One region of the Chryseobacterium sp. NFX27 genome, then DNA from elsewhere that is predicted to be linked to it. Evidence: riboswitches for the same ligand, from Rfam matches in the RefSeq annotation. Region 1 holds a riboswitch; each other region holds the start of a gene.
The links. Region 1 has a riboswitch for cobalamin ahead of J4Q03_RS15965 (TonB-dependent receptor plug domain-containing protein). Riboswitches for the same ligand answer to the same signal wherever they lie in the genome.

Region 1 (6,162 bases):
GAAGAAAAATCACTGAATGCTATAAAACAAGAGGCAGAAAGGATCAAGATCGTTTCTATGGAAAGGATCATGGTTGAGTTCAACAAGATCATGATGTCCAAAAAACCATCTGTAGGATTGGGATTAATGGAAGAGACAGGACTTTTGAAACTGATCATTCCTGAGCTGATCGAGCTGAAAGGAGTGGAAGAAGTGGAAGGGCAGACTCATAAAGATAATTTCTACCACACGCTGGAGGTTGTAGACAATATTTCAGAGCATACGGATAACCTTTGGTTACGCTGGTCCGCATTGTTGCATGATGTCGGTAAAGCGCCAACCAAAAAATTCGTAGAAGGAACAGGATGGACTTTCCATGGGCATGAGTTTTTAGGCTCAAAAATGGTAAAGACCCTTTTCCATAGATTGAAACAGCCGTTGGGAAGTGATATGAAATATGTTCAGAAAATGGTGAAGCTTTCGTCACGTCCTATTGCCCTTATTACCGATGATGCTTCAGACTCTGCATTAAGGAGACTTTTATTTGATGCCGGGGAAGATCTGGAAGATCTGTTTACCCTGTGTAAAGCGGATATTACAACCAAAAATTCTAAAAAGCAGGACAGATTCAAGAAAAACTTCGAATATGTAGCGGTGAAGATCAAAGAAGTGGAAGAAAAAGATCAGGTGCGTAATTTCCAGCCACCAATCACAGGAGAAGAAATCATGCAGATGTTTGATCTGAAACCGGGAAAAGAGATCGGAATCCTTAAAGAAAAAGTAAAAGAAGCCATCCTTGAAGGCGAGATCCCCAATGACAAGGAAGAAGCTGAAAAGTTTGTTATTGCTGAAGCTGAGAAATTGGGATTGAAGTATAATTAAACTTAGAATATATAAAAAGCTTCGGCGGGACTTTGTCCCGCCGTAGCCTTTTTAATCATTGAAAACAAAATCAGGCCGCTTCGGAGAAGCGGCCTGAAAAAAAACACAAATGATGAAAAAAAATAAAATTTATAGATAATACCGAAGTATTAATGTCTTAGTTTGCATAAACTGAATTTGAGCCTATACCTGTAGTAAATGACCTGATAATAGCGCCTGAAGTATTGTAAACTACAATTTTGCTGGCTTGGGTAAACCCATTGGAATCAGAAGTGAAAATTTTGTCATTGATTACACTGAATCCATATAAAGCAGAATACGCATCAACACTGTTGGCTACAGTAAACAGCGGTGATGTAGGTGCTGTTGCAGCACTCATATCCATCTTGTACACATCCTTTCCGGAAGTGAAATAAAACTTACCATTGGCAATTTCAAGGTTCGTAGCATTGGCAATACCTGTTAAAGTAGTGGTCTTTGTAATGCTTCCCGTGCTTGAGATCTGGTAAATATAAGAATCAGCAGTTCCTGCAGCAATAGCATATACATTTTGGTTGCTGGAAATAATCTTATTGATGTTTCCTGCCGGCAACGTGATCGTAGACTGAACATCGTTGGTAGAAGTATTGATGTAAGTAATCTTATTTCCAAAACCAAATGAAGCATTCTGTACAAAGATATTGTTTCCCGCTTCTACAATTCTTTCAGCAGCATCGGTGAAAGTAATTTTTTTGATGAAAGAACGGTCTGAAGCTTTGTAGATGCTTACATACTTGGCACCTAAATATTTATCATTCGTTACATAAATATTGTTGTTGGCAAAAGCCATATATCGCGGAGCATTAAGTTCAGCGGTAATTTCGCCATTCGCTTTAAAATTATAGCGGTTTGCAATCTGGATCTTATTAGAGTTATTCAATAGCAGATAAGCATTTTCACCATTGAAAGCAACCATCTGTAAAACGTCACCTAATTTTGCTCCTCCGTTATTAAGGGAAAAAACATTATCCTGTTTAAGGTTCAGGTCTGCACTTACAAACGTTACGTCACCTTCAGGTTTTCCGAAAGTACCTTCATTAGCGATTAAAAAACCGTTGCCATAGAATGTTTCCTGCTCATCATCATTATCACTGCTACAGGACACGATGCCCAAAAGAAGTGTAAAAGCAAAAAGAAGAGGTAGAATTTTGTTCAGTTTCATAATATTTTTAAGTTTAAAAATTAATAGTTGCATACATACTGTAATTTCTCTTAGGCATCGGATACAGAGACACCGTCTGATAAACCGTATTGGTGACATTGTTCACTTTAAATCCTAAAGTGTATCGCTTGAAAAGTGCGGCAGAAATTCCGGTATTTAAAATAAAATAAGGATCAATAGCTGTAGACCTTTGCTCGTTCGTAGTCGTATAGGTAAGACCATTGAAAAGCCCCTGTGCGTATAGCTTAAGGAATGAATAGCCATACTCTATATTTCCGACAGCTTTATGTATCGGAACATACATCATCTGCATTTGAGTATTCTTGTTGACAGATTTTGAATAAGTGTACCCTGCATCCAGCTTCAGAGCATGATTTCCGAATTTCTTATTCCACTGAACCTGTGATTCCAATCCGTAAGATTCAACCCTGTATGTATTCACAGGAGCCCAGTATCCATAGGGAGTAGGAAGCCAGTTGATGAGATTTTTGATGTCCATGTAATAAGGACTTAATGTTATTTTAAAATCTCCCAGGCTGAACTCGTGGTTCATATCAATATTCGTGGATGTTTCAGGAAGCAGGTCCAGATTTCCTCCCGGCTGCCAGTAAAGATCATTAAAAGAAGGATATCTGAAATTTCTTGAAAAATTGACTCCCATACGATACCATTGTAAAGCATCCCATTTTCCCGAAAACGAATACAGAAGGGGAGAAGAAATATCCTCCACAAAATCCTTCTTGATCCCGGCTTCAAAACGAAGCTCCTTAGTGGCAAAATACCTGATTAAGCCGGATAAAGAACCTACATTTCTGCTGATGCTGCCAATTCCGGATTGATAACCTTCACCCTTATTCACCTGGAATTCCCCAATCGCATTAATGTTGATCTTTGGAGTGATGAAATAGTTGAAATCATTTTTGAAAATGTAGTTCTTTCCCTCTGCGCCACTTGCTTTAGGTTGGTTAAGACCTGAAAAATACTGGAAATTATCTTCCGTATAAGCTGCTTTTAAGCTGTTCGAAAGAGTACTTTTATTGATATCCCATGCAATTAAGCTTCTTAAAGTCTGTGCATTATATTTTGTTTTAGTGCCATTTTGTTCAAAAACAGGATAATGCTGTGATGCATCAAACATTTGATTCTGCCATGAAATGGTCTGGTGATCAGCAATTTTATAAGAAGCTCCGATGTTGACCGAAGTGTTATAGTATTTTCCGTTAATATTGTGAAATCCAGTACTTCCTACGATAAATTCAGGGACCTTATAATCATTTTGGCTTGTGAAATAGCTTCCCGAAACCTTAACACTTAATTTATCATTGCTGAAAGAAGCCTGCAGAAAATTATTATACGTATCAAAAGAGCCCGCCTCCGAATAAACAGAAGCCTTGAAACCCCTGTTGAAATCCAGGATATTATTTAAATGAATACTTCCTCCAACAGCTCCACTGCCATAAACAACACTTCCTCCGCCAGCTTTTATATCAATCTGATCATATCCGAAAAGTGGAATATTATTCACATCTCCCTGGCCTAAAAAGCTGGAATTTATGTTGATCCCGTTCCATACAAAAGCAGTCTGCTGAGCTGTTGTTCCCCTGAATGAAGGCGAAGAAACAGCCCCACGTCCATTTTCTTTCACATAAATAGAAGACTGAAAGCGTAAAATTTCAGAAAGATTGGCTGAATTTTTTTCGAGATCTTTTGGAGTGAGCGTGCGTACCGGATGAAAAAGTTTCACCTTGCTCATCTGGCTGTCGAAAATATAAATGGTGTCAACCGCTTTCTCCTGTCCGAAGAGAAAGCTGCCATAAGACGAACAAAGCAGTAATAAAGATCTTTTTATATCCATACTATTTTACTTTTCCTCCGAAAGTAATAACGTTTTTAGTTATAATTCTGGCAGGTCTCCTGACTTTCGCTTTCTGTACCTTCCCGTATGAACAGTGGTTTTTTACAGAAATCTTATTGCGATTTACAGTTGCGGGGACAGTTTGGGAGTTACACCCAATTCCCTATTATTTCCAAAATGCTGGAAACCAAAATTTTTGCAAAGATAACTTTTTAAATTTATTGCACAAAAAGACAAAAAGTCAATTGTGAATGGTCAATATTAACAATTCACTTGTAAATAAAATTGACCATTGACAAAAGTCTGGTATTTGAAATCTTGATTCTTGGTTCTTAAAACTTTAATTCACCATTCACTTGCGAAGCAAAATTCACTATTCACAAAATTACACCTTTACAAAAACGATGAATCAAAATAGAACGGCAACAGATCTTTAATAGAATGCACCTTTACCACTTCATCATTCATGCTTGAAAAATAAAGGATAATGTTTTCGTTCTGTTTCGTTTCATATTCTATTAAGCTTTGCCGGCAGGCTCCACAAGGTGGAATCGGAGGATTTTTCTCATGAAATTCCTTAGGACCTCCCACGACAAAGATTTTCTTCACCTTAACATCCGGAAAATTGGCTGCTACCCAGAAAAGAGTCGTTCTTTCTGCACAGAGTCCCGATGGATAGGCTGCATTCTCCTGGTTGTTACCGGAGTAAATTTCACCGTTTTCCAGTAAGACGGCACATCCTACAAGGAAATTCGAATAGGGCGCATAAGCATTTTCACGGGCTTGTATTGCTCTTTCAAATAAGGTTTTTTCTATATCGTTCAGTTCACTGCTGTTTTTAAAATGCTCGTAACTGATCTGTATGTCTTTTTTCATATATTAGTAAGACTAAAAAGGGGGCCAAATTTACTTCTTTTTCATCACTTCGACAATGTTTTTTTTATTCATCATTAAATTGAAAATCAAAAAAGTAAAATGTTATATACACCAATAAAATTTAGAAATATAGAATTGAAAAACAGATGGGTAATGTCTCCCATGTGTATGTATTCATGCGAGAATGGATTGGCTAATGATTTCCACTTTGTCCATTACGGAAGCAGATCTCAGGGCGGTACAGGCCTTATCATGGTTGAAGCTACGGGAGTAGAGCCACGCGGAAGAATTACCAACCACTGTATGGGAATCTGGAATGATGAGCAGGCAGAAGAACTTAGAAAAATTGTCGATTTTGTCCATTCCCGTTCAGAAAGTAAAATTGGGATCCAGCTTGCCCACGCCGGAAGAAAAGGTTCCACATGGAATAACCTGCAGATCCCTGTTGAAGAAGGCTGGGAAACCGTTGCACCAAGTCCTATTCCTTATCATCCTACTGAAAGGGTTCCGCATGTTCTGACTGCTGATGAGATCAAAGAACAGGTACAGAATTTTAAAGAAGCAGCAAAAAGAGCTGTAAAGGCCGGTTTTGACGTGATTGAAATTCACGGCGCTCACGGATATCTGATTCATCAGTTTTTATCACCGCTTTCCAACATCAGAACAGATGAATATGGTGGAAGCTTTGAAAACAGAGTCCGTTTTCTTTTGGAAATTGTTGATGCTGTCAACGAAGAGCTGGATGAAGATACAGCACTTTTTGTAAGAATTTCCGGTACTGAATATGCCGAAAACGGATGGGATATCAATGACAGTGTAAAGCTTGCAGAAATTTTAAAACAGCATTCTGTAGACCTTGTAGATGTCTCAAGCGGTGGAAATATCCATGGTGCAAAAATATCTGTATTTGACGGCTATCAGGTTCCTTTTTCATCCCAGATCAGAAAAGAGGCCGGAGTAAAAACCGGAGCGGTAGGATTGATTACAAGGGTGGAACAGGCTGAAGAAATTCTGGAAAAAGGAGATGCAGACCTCATATTCGTGGCAAGAGAAATCTTAAGAAACCCATATATTGCCGTTCAGGGTTCATTTGAGATGAAAGAAGAATGCTTTTTCCCGCACCAATATACAAGAGCGAAAATTTCATCATAAGATCCGGAATGAAAATTGAAGACTTTATGCTCACCTGTCCCAGCAAGAAATTTCTGGGAATAGAATGTTTGGGGTGCGGTGCTCAGAGAGCCATTGTATTGGTATTTGAAGGCCGGTTCTCAGAAGCCTTTCATCTGTATCCGGCCGTTTATACACTGCTCCTGTTCTTTTTTACCCTGGGATTGAGTTTTATAGACAGAAAAAGAAAATACGGTAA
Region 2 (6,162 bases), on a different contig from region 1:
CGGGCCTGTGTGCTTCGGGCAATATCGTTTTGCCATTGAAGATGCATCCAAGAAGTATAATGCAGAGGTTACCGTTGAAGAATGTCAGACTGATGCCTGTAGGAATAAAGCTGCTATCATACTGTTCAGTAAAAGTGGAGAGAAGCTGCAGACTCTTGCTTCCGGAGATTTTATCATGTATTTTAAAGAAGGAATAAAGCCGTCCAACACTGGTATAGTAACACTAACTCACGAAATGGTCCACGATGATCCTCTGGTTTTTGGAGATTTTAATTTTGACGGGACAGAAGATGTAGGCATAAGAAACGGTAGTGGCGGAAACTATGGCAGCGCTTCCTTTGATGTGTATGTTTTTAATTCCACGAAGAAACAATTCGTCCTGAGTAAAGAACTTACTGAAATTGCCAGTTCCTACCAGGGAATGTTTGATGTAGATCCCAAGCGGAAACGATTGACCACTTATGCCAGATCTGGGGCTTCCTTACATTACACCTACGAATATCAGGTGATTCCCAATAAAGGATTAGATCTGGTTTACGAAAAAATTGGAGATTTCAGTGAAGAACCTCCAAAAGTAACCATAAGAGAAAAGATTAATAACAAGTGGGTGGTTAAAAAATCAACCGAATATTAATAGTATAATAAATAGAAATGAGAATACAGAAGGAGATCGATTTTATCCTGGCAGTTGATGCCCTGAAAAACGTACAGAGAAGAAATTATAATGCCGATGATTCAAGAAGGGAAAACACAGCCGAACATTCATGGCAGATCATTATTTTGGCGCAGATTCTTTATCCATATGCTAAAAACCGTGCAGATATTGATCTTTTAAGAGTTATAAGAATGCTTTCTATTCATGATTTAGTGGAGATAGAAGCAGGAGATACTTTTCTTTTTGATGAAAAAGCGATGGTAGGGAAATTTGAAAGGGAAAAAATTTCAGCGCAGAAAATCTTCGGAATCCTGGATGAACCTTTACAGACCGAGTTTTTTGAATTATGGCTTGAATTTGAGGAAGAAAAAACACCGGACGCTATTTTTGCCTGTTCCATTGACCGTATCATGCCGTTTATCTTAAATTCTCACACTTCAGGAAAAAGCTGGACGGAAGCAGGTGTTACTGAAAAGCAGATCAGAAATATGCTGGAAAATGCTATTAGAAGGGCATCAGATGAGATGGGAGAGGCTTTTGAGGCATTACTGATCCGAAGTTTGGATACTGAAAAAGTTGTCCGGTAGATTTATCTCAAAGCAAAACTGAGATTTTTAAATTGCCGTTCTTTTTTAAGATAAATAAAGGCCTTTAACTTATCAATGCAATACAATTTTTATAAATACAATTGTATTTATACCTTATAAATAGTTTCGGGCGGCCAAAGGCCGCCCGAAACTATTTATTTACATTATTCTGATCGGTTTTTTAAACTCATCAATAGCCACAAAAGTAAAATCACCTACAATGGCTCTTTCTCTTTCATAAGAGTACATCTGCTCTGTATAGATTTCTACATTCACTTTCATACTTGTTTTTCCGACATAGGATACCTTTCCGATCAGTTCTACAATAGTTCCTGCGGGAATAGGCTTTTTAAAATCAATTTTATCGCTGCTCACGGTTACCACTCTTTTTCTTGCAAAACGGGTTGCCGTGATAAAAGCTACTTCATCCATCAGCTGCATGGCAGTACCTCCGAAAAGAGTATCGTAATGATTGGTAGTGTTGGGGAAAACCGCTTTAAAAATGCTGGTTTCGGATGCTGCAATTCTTTCTTCTGTAGTCATATTTCATTATTAATTAATGCGAAATGAAATAGATCAAAATAACAGAACAGTGACAGGAATTATAGGAATTCCTGAAGCAGTCCATCAGATCAATAACTTCAAATCGCGAAAGTTTCTTGTTTAAAGAAATAGGCAGGTCTCCTGACTTGTAACATCTTTTATCTCCTTCCCGTGCCCTGCACAGTGGATCCTTGATAAAGATTTCAGTTACTTACAGTTGCGCGACAGTCCGTGATTTTCACACGGTTCCCTTTTAATCTGCGTTAAGCAGAACCAGTTTCTGTGATGAATTAGCGTTAACTTTTTCAGTGCAAAAATAAGAATATTAAAGTGAAAAATGACAATTATTCCGGACTATTGTAGATAATCTGGCTCATCACGCGTCCTTCCTTGATGGTCCAAAGCGTGACATATCTGTTCTCACCCGAGCCGTTGATCATATAAAGATAAATATGATCTTTGTCAAGAGCCGTTACTCCAACATTATTGAAATCCATGGTAGGCTGGAACATATTTTTAATAGCTTCCCTTACAAATACTGAGCCTCTTCCCGGCTGCTGAACTCTGATGGATTTAATCTCCGTCATCCCTTCCGGAAGCCCGTTTTTGATCCCCCAGGGCTTTACTTTATCAATCGTAAGGATCTTTCCATCAGCATCTTTTTCCTGCTTTCTATAACCGGCATTGGATGGATAAACATCAATAACTACCTTGGTTCTCTGTGAAGTAGGTATTTTCGGATTACTGTTGTCTGTGAAGATCAGTGATTTTCCGTTCTTGGATTTAGAAGGAGTAAACTGAGGAAGCTGGTCTATAAAGGCAATACGCTCCTTGTTGACCATTCCTTCCTTCTCAAGATTCTCATATCTCACAAAAGGTTTTTCATCATCCTGCTTTTCAGGATATTTTATCCATACCCATTCCGTTTCTCCCGGAGCAGGTTTTACATAAACAAATACATCACCTTTACGCATCCGGATCTTATCTACAATTTTTCTGTAGTCATCCTTGTGGACACGTACGTTGGCATAGCCTTCTTCAGCTTTTACAACACCAAAAGGAACTTTATTCTGTCCTTTGACAAATGCTACGGAAAAAAGACTGAAAGCGGAGAGGTACAATGCTTTGTTGATGGAAATCATTTGATGAAATTTTTTGATCCCTCAAATATATAAATTAAATGTTTTTTTGTTTAATAAAATATAATGGTATTTAATTAAAATGATAAAATTCTTAATTTTTAGGAAGATAATTAAATTGTTGCAGTTCTTTAAGATCTTTTACCTTTCTCAGATAAGTGTCCGAGAGAAGATAAGTATCATCAGCCATATTTAGAATGCTCATATAATTATGATCGGAGATGATGATTCCTTTGTTTGGTGTCTGGCTTTTAATAATTATTTCCATTTCGTCCACGGCTTTTGGGAAAACTCCGCTGAAAGGCTCATCCAGTATCACGAACTCTGAATCAGAATAGGTGATGATCAATGTTTCAACAATTTTTTTCTCACCGCCTGAAAGGTTTCTTGAGGTTTTATTTAAAAAAGGCTGTATCATTTTTAGGTCGTAAAGCTTTTCTGTGTTTTCCCTGGTACAGAATAAAGGAATAAGCTTTCTGATTTTGCATTCTTTCGGAAGAAAAGAGGATCGCTGTGGCAGATAGGCGATTTTATTTTTCCTGTCGGACTGGTTTTTAAGAATGGTGTCATTAAGTTTGACAAACTGTGTATCGCCTTTAATTGTTCCAAAGATGATTTCTAATAGGGTCGATTTTCCACTGCCTGACGGGCCGAGAATACCTGTGGTTTTTCCGGTTTCACAGCTCAAATAAATGTCCTGCAGGATTTTTCTTCCACCAAAAGATTTGGTGACACTGTCAATGTGCAGCCTGCTCATAGGAATTTGGCAGCAATTTTAATAATTAAACTTAATGATAAAGTGATTCCCCACAAAAACCATTTTGAAAATCCAAAGTTGGCATAAAAAAAGTATTCATCTTTAAGCCTTATATCATAAATATAGAAGTGGAGGAGAGGAAAGATCAGAAAAAAGCACAGACCAAAATTTTCAATATTGAATTGACTTAAAAATAAGGCCAAAAAAGAAAATAAGACGGCAGGAATTATTAATTTTCTATAAAAAATCCAAAGTACCGTAAGGCTTTTAATCATAATTCAAAAATAATAAAAATTCATCTGCATATTTTATGTTTAAATATATCACAGCTGTTTATTGTTAAAAAAAATAACGCTGAAAAAATCAGCGCTATTTTTATAAGTTTTAAGCTGTAAATTTACAAATCATCAGATCCTTTCCAGCTCATCTGCATTAATTGTCGTTTTAAAAGTCCCGTAGTTCACGATCACTTTATTCTTGGAAATTTTCTCAATGGTTCCAACACTGGTACTTCCCGGAATACGGACACGCTGACCTTCTTTCATCCAGACGGCACGGTCGGTTTTACGTTTTTCTTCCAGCTTTTCATTGGTTTCAGCAATCTTCTCGATTACATCTTCCTTTTTAAGCTGTTGTGTGATCTTTCTTTTAACAACCTGAAGACGTTTCGATTCATCTTTATCAGCGCCTATTTTTCTGAATTTTTCCTGTTCCAGCAGTTTCACAAAGTCCTTTACAACGTCTTTTCTCGATTTGCCCTTTACGTAGCTGTCGATAAACGTTTCAATCTTATTTCCAAACTGAAGCTTTCGGTGTTCTTCTTCATATAGTTTTTGGAAGCTGAAAAGCTTTTGCTGCAGCTGCTCGTTCAGCTTCTGAAGGTTGTCGCGTTTGTCTTCCACAGATTCCTTCCTTTCGGCAAGATCGGTTTTCAGTTTTTCAACCTCAAATTTTTCCTGCTGAAGTTTTACGATCGTCTTATCAAGATTGACAATATCATGTTCCACCTTCTTTTTGGCGGCATGAATGATAAATCTCGGAATTCTGTTCTTCTCAGCTACTTCAAAAGTAAATGAGCTGCCTGCCTGTCCTACTTCCAGCTTATACATCGGTTCCAGTGTCTCCTCATCAAAAAGCATCGCTGCATTTTCAGCATTCGGAAGCTGTTCTATCACCAGTTTGATATTCGTATAGTGCGTGGTAATGATGGCGAAACTCTTTTTGTCATAGAAATACTCCATGAAGCTTTCCGCAAGGGCACCCCCAAGTTCAGGATCCGATCCGGTTCCGAATTCATCAATTAGCAAAAGTGTGTTGGCATCAGCTTCACGGATGATCCCGGACATTTTTTTAAGTCTTGACGAGTAGGTTGACAAATGATTTTCTATCGACTGATTGTCACCAATATCCGTCATAATCTTTTCGAAGAAGAACATTTCAGACCTTGGATGTACCGGAACCAGAATTCCGCTCTGGATCATCAGCTGAAGCAACCCAACGGTTTTTAGGGTGATGGATTTTCCTCCTGCATTAGGTCCCGAAATACAGATAATCCTGTTGTGGTCCGTCAATGACAGGCTTTGAGAATGAATCGTTTTGTTTTCAGCTTTATTCCTGAGCCATAACAGCGGATGGTACGCGTCTTTAAGTTTTAATGTCCTGTGACGGTTGATTTTCGGAAGTATTCCGTTGACAAGCTCAGCAAATTTAGCCTTTGCTCTTGTAAGGTCCAGGTCAAAAATATAGATCTGGTATCTCCAGAGCTGGGGTTGGAATTCTGCCAGTTCAGCAGTCAGTTTTCTGAGAATCTTGTCTATCTCCTTTTTCTCTTCCTCTTCACTTTCACGCAGCTTAAAATAGTGCTTTACAACGCTGTCCGGCTGGATATAAGTGATAGATCCTGTTTTTGAAATTCCTAAAACCCTTCCTGCCACTCTTTTCTTGAATCCGGATTTTACAGCTAAAACCCGTTGATCTTCAATAATGGTTTCGCGGATGTCATCCAGAAAATCGCTTTGTCCGTAATTGAACAGTGCACGGTTGAAATTCTCCTGAATTGCCTTTTTAGCATGTTGGATTTCAGCTCTGAGCTCTTTTAAAATAGGAGACGCATCACTTTTTACTTCCCCAAAACGGTTAAAGACCTTATCAATCTTATCAATGATTTCTTTTTTGAATTCCAGCACAGAAACATCACCTATCAAAGTAGGGAAGGTTTCGGGCATGGTCGGGAAAAACTTCTGAAGTTTTCCTATCTGTTCAGTTAAGGTTTTTATTTTAATGAAAGCACTGTTTTCCAGACGGTAATTCTCGATCAGCATTAATTTCAGCTCACTTTCGATATCTTCATATTCATCGAACGGAATTGCATTTGAACTTTCAAAACTCGAAAGATATTCCGATGTTTTTTTCAGTAAAAGTTCCGCCTCGTCAATTTCCATGGGACGAAGTTGAAGAATTTTTTCTCTCGTTTTCGGAGAA
Region 3 (6,162 bases), on a different contig from region 1:
GTCATCACAAAAGTAGGCTCAAAAGTAAAAAGCTTTAAAGCAGGGGATAAGATTTATGCAAGGGCAGCAGATTTTCATATTGGGACTTTCGCGGAATTTATTTCTGTTAATGAAAAAGATATTGCTTTAAAACCTAAAAATCTGACGATGGAAGAAGCAGCATCAATTCCGTTGGTGGGTTTAACGGCCTGGCAGGCTTTGGTTGAAAAATCTAATGTTCAGTCCGGGCAGAAAGTTTTTATTCAGGCCGGCTCCGGTGGTGTCGGAACTTTTGCTATACAGCTGGCAAAGTATTTAGGGGCAACGGTTGCTACTACGGCCAGTGAAAAAATTTTTGAACTCCTAAAGAACCTTGGCGCAGACGTGCTGATCGATTATAAAACACAGAATTTTGAAGATATTCTGACTGATTATGATGTTGTACTGAACAGTCAGGACAGTAAAACTCTGGAAAAATCATTCAATATCCTGAAGCCAGAGGGGAAAATTATTTCAATTTCCGGTCCGCCAACTCCTTTATTTGCCAATGAATTTAATATGCCCTGGTACGTAAAATTGGCTGCAAAATTGTTGAGCCGTAAAGTCAGAAGAATCGCGGATAAGCAAAATAGTAATTACTCCTTTCTTTTCATGAAAGCTGACGGAAAGCAGTTAGCAGAAATTACAAAGCTGATAGAAACCGGAGAGATAAAACCTGTTATCGACAAAGTTTTTTCATTCGGAAACACTAATGAAGCGGTGAAATATGTAGAAAGTGGCCATGCAAAAGGAAAAGTAGTGATAAAAATGCTATAAATATTTGACCAAAACAAAAAAAGCAGGAGCTTAGAAACTCCTGCCCCAATACTATTGATTAGCTAAATTCTCTTCTTTATCAAAAGCTTTTGCTGCTTCTTTTGCTGCTTCTACCATCGCAATCAATGCCTTTTCAGTTTCATCCCAATGGCGGGTTTTCAATCCACAGTCAGGGTTTACCCAAAGCTGCTGAGCGGGAATAACAGCTTGTGCTTTTTTCAGCAATTCAACCATTTCTTCTTTTGACGGAACTCTCGGCGAATGAATATCGTAAACGCCCGGACCTATCTCATTCGGATATTTGAAATCTGCAAAAGCATTCAGCAGTTCCATCTGGCTTCTGGAACATTCTATCGTAATTACATCGGCGTCCATATCGGCAATATTCTGGATGATGTCATTGAATTCAGAATAACACATATGCGTATGGATCTGCGTTGCATCTTCAACACCGCTTGCTGAAATTCTAAAGGCCTCAACCGCCCATTTCAGATAATTTTGCCAGTCAGATGTTCTCAGCGGAAGGCCTTCTCGAATCGCCGGCTCATCAATCTGAATAATTCTGATTCCTGCTTTTTCCAAATCATTTACCTCATCACGAATGGCCAGTGCAATCTGTTTACAAGTCAAAGAACGGGGCTGGTCGTCACGCACGAAAGACCATTGAAGAATCGTCACAGGACCTGTAAGCATTCCTTTTACCCATTTTTGAGTTAAAGACTGAGCATATTGGGACCAGTAAACAGTCATCGGCTGCGGTCGGTGCACATCACCATAGATCACCGGAGGCTTTACACAGCGGCTTCCGTAGCTCTGCACCCATCCGTTTTGGGTAAAAGCAAACCCTGAAAGCTGTTCCCCGAAATATTCCACCATATCATTACGCTCAAATTCTCCGTGAACTAAAACATCAATGCCGATTTCTTCCTGCCAGCGGATCGTTCTTTCTGTCTCTTTCTTAAGAAGATCATCATATTGCCCGGCAGTCAGTTCACCTTTTTTAAATTTTGATCTCCATGCTCTTACTTCCTTAGTTTGAGGAAAAGAGCCGATAGTTGTTGTTGGAAAGAGAGGAAGCTGCAAAACTTTTTGCTGTTCCTCTTTCCTTATGCTGAATGGACTGTTTCTCCTGGCATCATCTACAGTTGTTACATCTACGCGGTCTTTTACTTCCTGGTTATGGATCAACGCTGAGATTTTGCGGGTGTCAATTGCTTTTTTATTTTCGGCATACTGCTGTAAAGCCTGATAATCTGCTTTTCCGGATGCCAGCTTTTTCAAGGCAACAACTTCATCAACTTTTTGTTTGGCAAAAGCCATCCACTGCTTAATTTCAGGAGATAATGTCTTTTCATTGGTCTCAAGATCCAAGTCAAAAGGTGAGTGGAGGAGTGAACAGGAAGGGGCTATAAAAACTCTTTCTGAACCAATTGCATGTACTGCTTTTTCGATGAAGCTTAAAGATCTTTCAAAATCATTTTTCCAGATGTTTCTTCCGTCTACAATACCTAAGGATAAGCTTAAAGTTTGTGGAATGGTATTTAAAACCTCATCCAGCTGTTCAGGACAGCGTACAAGATCAATATGCAGAACATCCGCAGGAAGTGAAGCCGCCAATGAAAGATTGTCTTTTAAACCTTCAAAATAAGTAGCAAGAATAAAGATAAGATCCGGGAACTGTTTTCTGATTTCAGCATAAGCAGACTGGTAGATTTCTTTTGCTTTTCCGGTGAGATCCAGGCCTAAAAACGGTTCGTCAAACTGAATCCAGGTGGCTCCGTGGTTTTCCAGCTCTTTTAAAATCTCAATGTATACCGGAAGCAGGTTTTCTATCAGATCGAGCTTGTCAAAACCTTCTTCTTTTTCTTTTCCAAGAAGAAGATAGGTAAGAGGACCTAAGATCACAGGCTTGGCATTTATTCCGGCTTCTTTTGCACTGATGAATTCACTGATGATCTTTTTGGAGAATAATCCGAACTGTTGGTTCTTCTGAAATTCAGGAACAATGTAATGGTAATTGGTGTCAAACCATTTTGTCATTTCCATGGCGGTAATGTCGAGACCGTCTTTCTGATAGCCTCTTGCCATTGCAAAATACAGATCAAGTTCGGAACCGGAGGCTCTTGAAGCAATCTCTTTGTAGCGCTCCGGAATGGCCCCGACAGTCAGAGTCATATCCAGAACCTGATCATAATAAGAAAAATCGTTGCAGGGAATAAGATCGATTCCTGCTTCCTGCTGAATTTTCCAGTTTTGAAGGCTGATGTTTTTCCCGGTTGCCAGGAGTTCATTTAGTGTTGCTTTGCCTGACCAATACTGTTCGCAGGCTTTTTTGAGTTCTCTGTTGCTACCAATACGCGGATAGCCAAGTAGGTGTGTTTGCATTTTTCTTTTTAACTTTTAATTAAATAATAATGTAAAGTTCTTAGAGATGCTTCACAATGCCGCCGAAGAAAGTGATTTTTAGAAATAGAAGAGATACAATTAGGACGTAATTTTTCTTCAAATAAGAGAGTTGGCTTAAATATTTATTTTTTGACGCAAAGTTTTACTTCAACATACTTTATATTCTAAGAGGACAAAGACTTAATCAATACATTGAATTGCTGAAGCGGAAGTTTTACCCATAAGCTTCATCAGTGACAAAGTTGCAGTTCTTTGCTCCTTAAAATAAGAAGTCATCATAAAAAAATCTTTGCGTTTAAAATCAAATCAATTTAAATTTTAAACCCAATACGTTCAAAGTATCATCTGTATGACTTAAAAGCTTCAGTCCGCGAAAGCATTGTCAATTCAGAACAGGCAGGTCTCCTGGCTTGTAACGGTTTTATCATCCTTCCCGCTGTTGCAGTGGATATTCCCTGATAAAAACTTTTGATGTGTTACTTACAGTTGCGCGACAGCTCGTGATTCTCACACGATTCCCTATTAATCTACGTTATGTAAAACCTCTTCTGTTTGATGAAGGATGTTAAAGAACAAAATCTGTATCAAAGGTATTGATTAAAGTGAATTGATTGGCTTGGCATTATAAATTCAGAATATAATTTGGTTTAATACCGGTTTTGAAGTTGAAAATTCTGTAAATTTGAAAAACATAACCTCAAAAAGAATATTATTCTGTGGAAAGACTTGACGATAGGGATCTTCAATTGCTCAGGATCCTGCAAAAGAATGCTAAACTGACTGTAAAAGAGATTGCAAAAGAAGTAAATCTTTCTCCTTCACCTGTTTTTGAACGGATGAAAAGACTGGAGCAGGAGGGATATATCAAGCATTATGCAGCGGTTCTTGAAGCAGAAAAACTGAACCGGGGATTTACTGTTTTTTGCCAGATTAAACTTAAAATTCATGACCGTTCCGTAGGAAATCAGTTTGTGGAAGATATTCTACAGATTGATGAAATTGCCGAATGCTATAATATTTCAGGAGATTTCGATTTTCTCCTTAAAGTTCAGGTAAGAGACATGAAACATTACCAGGATTTTGTATTCAATAAGCTGGGTTCATTAGACTCCATCGGAAGTGCACATAGTACTTTTGTGATGGCCGAGGTTAAAAATATTCATGGGGTAAGTATTTAAAAACAAAATCAGCACCCGAAAACGAATGCTGATTTTAAATCATTCAATTTTTCAATCTTTATATAAATTCAATTGTTCCATTTCCACCACTGCATTTTTTTGATATTCTTCTGTCAGATTAAATATTTTTCCCAATTTCTGGGAAGCGCTGATAAAACTGATAAACGTGCAGAGCTCCGAAATTTCTTTTTCGGAAAAGAATTCTCTCAACATGCTGAAATGATTTTTGAGTATGGAACGGTGATCTTTATAGAACAGCTCTGCGAAGCTTACCGCCACAGAAATTTTAAGATCTGACTGGTTGAAATCGGGTCTTCCGCCTTTTACCATACAGTATTCACAGCCATTGCCAAATGCAAGTGTTCTTCGAACCTGTTCCAGCAGGTCAGGGTCTAAACTTGTATTTTTAAAGAAAGTCTCTTCAAGTCTGTTCCAGTGGTGTAATATTTCTGGGTTGTGGCCGATAAGTTTTTCAAATGGTGTACTTCCATGGTCTGAAAATTCGATTGTTGTCATTTTTTTATGACAAATTTCTGTGTATTGTGTATAAATTTAAAATGAATTTAAGGGTAAAATTTTATAATTTTGATTGTTTCTACGGATTTAAATAAGAAATACAATGAAAATAGTTTTAGACGAATTTGATCATAAAATTTTGAAGTTGCTGACTGAAAATTCCAGGTTGAGTTATGCCGAAATAGGCCGCAAAATTTCCCTTTCTCAGTCTGCCACAAAAGAGAGGGTGCAGAACCTTACCGACACCGGTGTTATCAAAAGTTTTACAGTAGATATTGATTATGGCCTTCTCGGATACAGCCTGAAAGTTATTATTCATCTGAAGTTTAAAAATGATGAGTTTAAAATATTTATCGATCACCTGAAAATGTTTCCGGAGATCATCAGCTGTAAAAGGATCACAGGTGAATACTGCCTCATTGCTGAGTGTGTTTTAAAAGACAGTTCCCACCTCGAAAATATTATTGACAGGCTGATAAAATTTGGAATTCCTTCTACATCGGTTCAGCTGTCTGAAATAAAAGCGAACCATTTTCTGTCCTAAAAACCATTGCAGAAAGAGCCAATGAAAGTGTAAATACTAATTTTTTCATATTTTATTGTAGGCTTTATTCGGAAATATTCTGATCCTGAGTTTAATTTAGAGATCTTATGATGTTTTTAAATTTTAAAATAATAGTTTTGGTATAAATTAATATCTATGGATTCGGGCTTTGTTTTTTTTATTTTTACTTTACTGATCCTGGCTGGATTATCTTATCTGATGATGCGGTTTTTTAACCGGTGGACAGCAAAATCTCAACACAGAACAGTCTTGAATGGCTTGATCTTCGTTGTGTCCTATGCATTGTTGCTGTTTATTTCATTTATTATTTTGATCATGAACGTAAGGTTTGAGCGGTAATGTTTGACTTCTGATAATAAAATAGGCTGCCGCAAGATTGAAAATCAGGGAAACCCAGACATTCAGTCCGTAAAACAGCTCATAGTCATGCCGGCTTTCCTGATAGAACAGATTTTTTATGATCCTGAAAGTGATAGCGGTGGTAGTAACTGCATAACTTAGGATCATCCATTTTTTGTGCTCTGCAATATTTCCCTTTTTAATAAAGAGAACGGCAGCAGTCGTAAAATAAGCCCACAGAACATCCTGAAGCATAAATCCTGTAATTCCGATGACTCCGCCATTTGAAAATAATCCCAAGACAAAACACGCCGGAACATTGATGGTCAGAATATTGTAAACATAAATTTTCCCTATCCATCT

Region 2: it holds a riboswitch for cobalamin, as region 1 does, so the genes downstream of both, J4Q03_RS06515 (acyl-CoA thioesterase) here and J4Q03_RS15965 (TonB-dependent receptor plug domain-containing protein) in region 1, are expected to answer to the same signal.
Region 3: it holds a riboswitch for cobalamin, as region 1 does, so the genes downstream of both, metE (5-methyltetrahydropteroyltriglutamate--homocysteine S-methyltransferase) here and J4Q03_RS15965 (TonB-dependent receptor plug domain-containing protein) in region 1, are expected to answer to the same signal.

What each region holds. Positions count from the first base shown of each region.
Region 1 is NZ_JAGEKK010000015.1:69,171-75,332, forward strand. Features, by position in the region: gene J4Q03_RS15955 (CCA tRNA nucleotidyltransferase) at 1-861, shown strand, start outside; gene J4Q03_RS15960 (YncE family protein) at 1,019-2,062, opposite strand; gene J4Q03_RS15965 (TonB-dependent receptor plug domain-containing protein) at 2,076-3,917, opposite strand; cobalamin riboswitch at 3,950-4,124, opposite strand; gene J4Q03_RS15970 (cytidine deaminase) at 4,311-4,793, opposite strand; gene namA (NADPH dehydrogenase NamA) at 4,893-5,945, shown strand; gene J4Q03_RS15980 (DUF2752 domain-containing protein) at 5,954-6,162, shown strand, end outside.
Region 2 is NZ_JAGEKK010000004.1:193,408-199,569, reverse strand. Features, by position in the region: gene J4Q03_RS06525 (XAC2610-related protein) at 1-634, shown strand, start outside; gene J4Q03_RS06520 (HD domain-containing protein) at 652-1,242, shown strand; gene J4Q03_RS06515 (acyl-CoA thioesterase) at 1,402-1,785, opposite strand; cobalamin riboswitch at 1,900-2,078, opposite strand; gene J4Q03_RS06510 (hypothetical protein) at 2,130-2,927, opposite strand; gene J4Q03_RS06505 (ATP-binding cassette domain-containing protein) at 3,019-3,681, opposite strand; gene J4Q03_RS06500 (endonuclease MutS2) at 4,089-6,162, opposite strand, start outside.
Region 3 is NZ_JAGEKK010000002.1:286,250-292,411, forward strand. Features, by position in the region: gene J4Q03_RS03895 (NADP-dependent oxidoreductase) at 1-795, shown strand, start outside; gene metE (5-methyltetrahydropteroyltriglutamate--homocysteine S-methyltransferase) at 847-3,180, opposite strand; cobalamin riboswitch at 3,580-3,763, opposite strand; gene J4Q03_RS03905 (Lrp/AsnC family transcriptional regulator) at 3,918-4,379, shown strand; gene J4Q03_RS03910 (carboxymuconolactone decarboxylase family protein) at 4,431-4,895, opposite strand; gene J4Q03_RS03915 (Lrp/AsnC family transcriptional regulator) at 4,999-5,439, shown strand; gene J4Q03_RS03920 (DUF2306 domain-containing protein) at 5,758-6,162, opposite strand, start outside.